One region of the Paenibacillus sp. FSL H7-0357 genome, then DNA from elsewhere that is predicted to be linked to it. Evidence: predicted binding sites of a transcription regulator. Region 1 holds the regulator's gene; the other holds the start of a gene.
What was found. The regulator LexA, encoded in region 1, represses DNA repair genes until DNA is damaged. The targets are predictions, from matches to a motif close to CGAACATATGTTCG.

Region 1 (3,410 bases):
TTTTGGAGAAGGCAGTGACATGAACTCGGTGCTGGCAGCAGCTTTATTTACGAATCCCGGCTTGTTGACAAACATACAGGAGAAATATGCTGAATGGCAACATAATTTTGAAAATGACGGTGTGGATCCACTGTGGGCAACCATTGCCCGACTGGCGACCGACGGACTCTGGTTTGCGGAAAAGTTTGGACTGGCACCGCCAGATCTGGAGTTAAAAGAACGCATTTACAAAGAATTGATGGACGGAGTAAAGGAGGAGAAGTAAGTGCCGTATCTGTTTTTGGCGATATCCATTGCCAGCGAACTTGTAGGAACTTCGATGCTCAAAGCATCGCAAGGATTCACCAAAATAATCCCTGTAATCGTAATGCTGATTAGTTTCATTTGCTCGTTCTTCTTTTTGTCGTTGTCATTGAAGGCTATTCCATTAAATACGGCCTATGCAATTTGGTCTGGAATCGGAGCGGTAGCTACAGTTCTGATCTCAGTACTGATCTGGAAAGAAAAAATAAATACAGGCAGCGTAATAGGAATAACCTTAATCGTCATTGGTGTGATTGTGCTGAATTTGCTGGGACCTGGACATGGTTCTTCTGATGAGGCTGCCGAAACACAACAAACCAGCCTTTCCGATAGAGCCTAAGCCGAAGCTGTTGAAATAAAGATCATATACAATTTGTTCCATACAACAGTATGATGACGAAATAACTGTACCCTGCCAGAACGGTGGGGTATTTTCATATTCAAGAATACAGGGGAGTGAGTGAAAGTTGTCTGTGCATCGAGGTAATTTTTTCATTAATGGAATTGGCGTATTTAGCGTATTGATGTGGCTCATATCGGTTGTAGCTTGTATTTACGCATTCGTACTGTTGGTTAAACTTGCCAGGAGAGGAATAATAGCTTTGGATTTGTACATATATGCTAAAAATCGTGAAATACGCGACCGGTATGAATCAGCAGACAGGAAGGACCAATATTAAGCACTATGAAAAACACCCTCGATCATTTTTTTGTGATCCTTTGGGTGTTTTTGCTTTTTGTCTGACCACCATACTGTTACTCCCTTATTGTAACCCGTGTTCCAATAGGTACGATTGCTGCAAGGGCCAGCACATCCTCATTGTACATGCGGATACAGCCATGGGAGACCATATGTCCGATGGAGGAAGGGTCATTCGTTCCATGAATGCCGTAATGTGGTTTGGATAGACCCATCCAGAATGCACCGAAGGGTCCGCCAGGCTTGGGCTGTTTGTTAATGATAGTGTATTCTCCCGCCGGTGAAACGGTAAGTATGGTGCCAATACCGACAGGGAACCCTCGGGTAACGATGTTATTGTCAAGCAAATATAGCATGCGCTGCGACAGATCAACAATAATCCGATAATTAGGCATAGGTTCAGCACTCCTTTGATATCAGAATATGTGCGGAGTGCTGTTGCTGTTCAAAGGAAATGTTATATGAGATAAATAGAACAAATGTTCGCAATGAGTAAAATGACCATTTGAAAAGGGGAAAGGGCTGCTTCACTTGAAAAAGCGAAGCAGCCCTTAAATATGAACAAAAATATTAATGGATATCGCGGAAGAGACCGATAACTCGTCCCAAAATCGTAACGCGGTTAAGACGGAGGGGTTCATAAGCCGGATTCTCCGGCTGTAGACGAATGTGGTCACGTTCTTTGTAGAATGTCTTGACTGTAGCTTCGTCTTCTTCGGTCATGGCAACGACGATATCGCCATTGTCAGCAGTCTGTTGCTGGCGGACAATTACGTAGTCACCATTCATAATACCTGCTTCCACCATGCTGTCACCGAGAACGGAGAGCATAAATACCTTGTTGTCCCCCACATAGTGGGAAGGTAGTGGGAAGTAATCTTCGATATTCTCCGTTGCGGTAATCGGCACCCCGGCGGTGACCTTACCTACGACAGGAATACGGGTAACCGTCTGTACGAATTGATGTACATTCTCGGAATCTTCCTGGCCGAGCAGCTCAATTGCACGCGGTTTCGTAGGGTCGCGGCGGATAAGGCCTTTCTTCTCAAGCCGGTCCAGATGGCCGTGCACTGTGGAGCTTGAGGCCAAGCCTACAGCTTCACCGATTTCCCGGACGGACGGAGGATAACCCTTGCTACGGACTTCGTTACGTATAAATTCCAGGATCGCCAGTTGACGACTCGAAATCTTTGACATCGGAATCAACCCCATATAGTATGTTTGGGAAAATTATAACATAGAACTTCCGTTCGTACAAACATAAGTTCTAACAATCTGAGATTAATAGTGGAAATAGTAGCTTTTTACCATATTAGTATCTAATAACGGCTTGGAAATGGCGGGAAAAGGCAAAGCCGGTGCTGGAAACTGGCACATTTATGGATACGGAAAAAAAGCGAACAATTGTTCTAAAAATTCTATTGATCAAAACACATGTTCGTGTTATATTATTTTCGAAAGTAAGAACAAGTGTTTGGAGGACGATAACAATGTTAAAATACAGTACATACCGCAGCATCTACGAAGAGGCCGGTGAAGTTGAATCTACTAGAGGACAATCTGCTTCTAATCATATGAATGAAATGAAACAATCCGCCGCCGCTTTATTTGCAGCGATCTTAGGATTATGCCGTAAAGAATATCTCGTGAAGCTTGTGCTGGTCTTTATGCTTGTTGTATCCGGATTTACAGTTGTTGGTAATGTTTTTGCAAGTTCAGCATCATTAGTGAAGCAGGAGAAACGGGTAGTAGTTGAACGCGGAGACACGCTCTGGAGTATCGCCCTTAAGAACAAACCAGCGGGTATGAAGACGGTCGTATATATAGAAGGAATTAAAAAAACAAGCGGTTTGAAGAACGGGAACATTCAGGCCGGAGATATACTGACATTGCCTGTGTATTAACTTCATCATAAGCAGTATAGACTGACGTAAAGAGCTTTCAGGGGGCAGACCTTGACAAGCTCTTTTTCTCATGGCAAAGTTAGAATGAATTTATAGGGGAGGGGAAAGCATTGAATATTGACGAATTGGTCGCACGCATCAATGAACTGGCACGCAAACAGAAGAATGGCGGCCTGAGTGAAGAGGAATTGGCTGAACGGGCCAAGCTCCGCGAGATTTATCTGGGCAACATCCGCAGCAACTTCCGGGCCCAGCTCGATACCATTGAAATCGTGGATAATGATGAGCATGAACAAGGCAACAAGGGACTCAAACATTAGTCCAGTGTGTCTTTTTCATAGATATTACAGGATGACTAGGGGGAACTGACATGGCCCGTTCTTGGGAAAGAATGGTTCAACGCAACACACAGCAGGTCAACAAGCAAAGAAAGAAGCAGGGCAAGGATTCCATTTATGCTTCTTCGTCAAAATCAGCTGCGAAAAACAGTGATATCTTTAAGG
Region 2 (3,410 bases), 1.2 Mb from region 1:
CAGCTCGCGAAATCCGGAATAGATTCCCGCCGGTGTCCGCCCGCTGAGCCTTGCAAGCTCAGGCAGTGTAGGCATCCTCCGGAAGTGGTTGCTGAAATGGTACATGATCCTCAACAGCTTGCGCGCTGTATCATCCAGCATAACGGGCCTTTGCCTGACGCCAGGCAAGGATGTTAGCAGTCCGGAATACCCTTGGACCGCCCGTGGTCAGACAGGTGGCCCGGAGCAGCCCGCCTTTAATCCCATGAACCTCAACTCTGCGCTGGGTGATGTTCCCCGACTTGTCCTCATATATGATCTCAATTACCTGCCCGATCAGTTTCTCCAATTCTTTTACACTCATGTAAACCGCCTCCTTTAGAAAGCCCAGGAATATTTGTATGTATTATATGCGAACAAATGTTCTTTATGCAATCTTCCGTGAATTAGGCGTAATATAAAGTGGGATAATATTCCACGCGCGGAGAGCCAAGGTGTTCTATATTTGTTATCGGGGAAAAAGGCTTTACGGGCCCATGTCTGAGGAAGAAGCCTTCAAGGAATGGTTTGCACTTGCAGGCACGGTAAAAGAACTTTATATCATTGAAGTCGACGAAACCACGGGAAGAATCAAACGTCAGATTGGACCCACAGCCCGTAAAAAAAAGAAATAGCCCCATCTGGCATATGCCTGACGGGGCAGCATTCGATTGAGTCTGATTTAGAATATACAGGCTTTTGTAATAATTACCAGAAGAATAAAGAGAACCAGTATGGAGGTTGTCGATGTCCATGGGCTTACTACCGGCATAACTGCCGGAGGACCTTGGTTTACTCCACCAACGTTATTACCGCAACCGCAACCATAATCTACACCCATTATTTAATTCCTCCTTGTGAATATTGAATACAGCACAGAATATGTCAAAGCCTGATTTACCGTATGGGCCAAACGGCAAAGAAATGTCATTCACCTAAAGTATCGGCCCGTCATTGTCGATATACAGTATGTAAATTCAAAGCTGTGAAGCTTCAAAAAACTTAGCGTATGCTTTCGATGTGAGTTTTGTACGAAGAACTTTCAGGAAGCATTGCTCACAAAACTTAGCGGATGCTTCCGAAGCGAGTTTTTGCGATGCAGTATCTAAAGTAGTAAAGCTTCACAAAACTTTTAGGAGGTGCAACATGGACATTGCTGCATTATCAATGGCGATGAGTCAGGCGTCCCTACACCAGGCTGCAGGGCTGCAAGTCATGAATATTGCCACAAAAACGACTGAGATCCAAAGCCAGAATCTGGTCCAAATGCTCCAGCAGAGCCCACACCCCAACTTGGGAAAAACACTTGATATTGTAGTTTGATTGATTTATGCTTACATACATAAGAACATGAGTTCCGGTTATCCTTGAGCCCTTTGGGCTTTTCTTTTGGCCATTAATACGAACATACGATCCTATATCGAGGTGATTCCCATGCAATCCTACTATCAAATGACCGCCCTGGAGAAATGGACTGAAGATTTATATCAGCGGTTGAACGTGCAACAGCCGTCGCAAATCTCCATTGAGTACATATCGGAGCGGCTGAATATCTGGATTCATTATCTGGATGTAAGAAGCAAGAGCATTGAAGCCTCTGCAGGCATGTACAGCATGTTTATTGACAGCCGCCTTCCACCCGAGCTGCAGCGTCTCGAGTTCCTCCATGAGCTCTGCCATTTGCTTCGCCATGCCGGTAACCACACGCTGATGCCCGAACAGTTCACACAGGCACAGGAGGATGAATCCGAGCGTTTTATCCTTTATGCGGCGATGCCCTACTCCATGATTTCCGCCAGAATGTTGCCTGAACTCCGTGAAGATGCCGTCCAATATATCGCTTCAACCTTTCAGGTTCCTGCTGAGCTGGCCATGCAGCGGATTGACCAAATTCAGAGACGAGTGTTCCAGGGGCAATTGATGGCTGTGATGGAAAGGAACGAAGACAGAAATTTAATCCACCGACATATTCGGTAAACGCTGCGGGGATAATAAACCTATGCATAATGAAATGCAGAGACCTTATGTATAGGGTGAATTTACCCGTAAGGGGGAGCGAAATGGACGCCATTCAAGTCATCCAGTTATTAATGACCCATCCGGATTACAGCGTGGATGCCGTGCATCCTGATATCCCGGATTTCGTTGGCATTGAGACCATTGAGGTCGATCATGAAACCCAGACCTTCTCCATTCTGCTGCAAGAACCGAAGGAAGAAGATTAGGGGAACCCATGAACAAAAAAGTGACCCCGCCGGCGTCCGGCAGGGTCCATATCTATTAATAAGGGGGGTATGTGTTTACTATAATCCCGTTAGCTTAAGCCCTTATGAAATCCCGCTGAAGATGAACTGAATCTTTTCCGTCACTACCATCTATCTGCTGCAGCATGTATCCTTCTTCATCCTGATAGCGCTTGTCTGCACTACACTGCTCGTTCATGAGAAGAACGAATGAACACTCTGGCTAGCCTGCGCTCACAAACTGCATTACGCCTATTGCCGTCAGCAGGAAAAACACGATCAGAATCCCCCATATTACCCTGCGCAATATTTTTCCGGGGTCATTGCCGGGTGGATGCCCGCCTTGATTCTCCAGCGTAGCTATCCGGCGCTCAAGCTCCTGAATTTTCTTTTGCTCAGACATATTCTCCATCTCCTTTTTCTGTGTATACTCAATAAAACGCTTACAAATCCAAAAAGTTTCATAAAAGGAAATTAACCTTTCTTTCATCTCTCTGTAACCTATCTCCCAATTTATTCCTTTACTATGGGAGGAGGAGGGGATTTCCATGAAAACACTCTGGGTTCTTATGTCCGTAATCCAGCTTATGTTCGCATACAGTCCGCAAGCCGGTAACATAGATGAAGATAATAACATCCGTACATTCCAATATTCTTTGGAAGCTGGGTACAGCTGGAAGGCAACTTCAGCAGGTTCAGGAATGTATCAGGCAGATAACCGTATCTATATGAGCAATGACAGAGGCATATCCTGGCATAAGCTGAGCGATTCCTTAAACGGCACTTTGCCAAGCGGCCCCATTGGAGACCTCAAGTTTAAGACGAAGGACACCGGCTGGATTACGATCCATTCTCCACGACAAGGCGATATTGGACTATATAAGACAACCGATGGCGGAATTCACTGGGCCAAAGAGCAGCTTGAAGTGCCTCCCAAATACGCTGCCGTTCAGTTTAACCCTGCATCTCCTATATTTTTCACCTCTACAAATTATGGAATCGTCCTACTGAATGAAATCGGGCTGCTGAACGAGGAAGGCCAGACTGAAACCTCTCTACTCTTCTATGCAACGCAAGACAATGGACGTCATTGGACCCCCATCATGGATAGACCTGAGGGAGAATGGAACGGTTTATCCTGGAAGGCCT

Region 2: the regulator LexA is predicted to act here: its motif matches at 1,421-1,434, upstream of H70357_RS25310 (ImmA/IrrE family metallo-endopeptidase).

What each region holds. Positions count from the first base shown of each region.
Region 1 covers NZ_CP009241.1:4,490,158-4,493,567, reverse strand. The annotation lists gene H70357_RS19535 (TetR/AcrR family transcriptional regulator) at 1-265, shown strand, start outside; gene H70357_RS19530 (DMT family transporter) at 266-643, shown strand; gene H70357_RS19525 (L,D-transpeptidase) at 1,060-1,398, opposite strand; gene lexA (transcriptional repressor LexA) at 1,574-2,200, opposite strand; gene H70357_RS19515 (LysM peptidoglycan-binding domain-containing protein) at 2,494-2,907, shown strand; gene H70357_RS19510 (DUF896 domain-containing protein) at 3,018-3,227, shown strand; gene H70357_RS19505 (hypothetical protein) at 3,278-3,410, shown strand, end outside.
Region 2 covers NZ_CP009241.1:5,708,803-5,712,212, forward strand. The annotation lists gene H70357_RS25300 (hypothetical protein) at 1-141, opposite strand, end outside; gene H70357_RS25305 (hypothetical protein) at 131-343, opposite strand; gene H70357_RS36055 (hypothetical protein) at 516-653, shown strand; gene H70357_RS37230 (YjcZ family sporulation protein) at 701-859, opposite strand; gene H70357_RS35470 (YjfB family protein) at 1,165-1,341, shown strand; gene H70357_RS25310 (ImmA/IrrE family metallo-endopeptidase) at 1,453-1,995, shown strand; gene H70357_RS36060 (hypothetical protein) at 2,079-2,243, shown strand; gene H70357_RS25315 (hypothetical protein) at 2,485-2,664, opposite strand; gene H70357_RS25320 (WD40/YVTN/BNR-like repeat-containing protein) at 2,810-3,410, shown strand, end outside.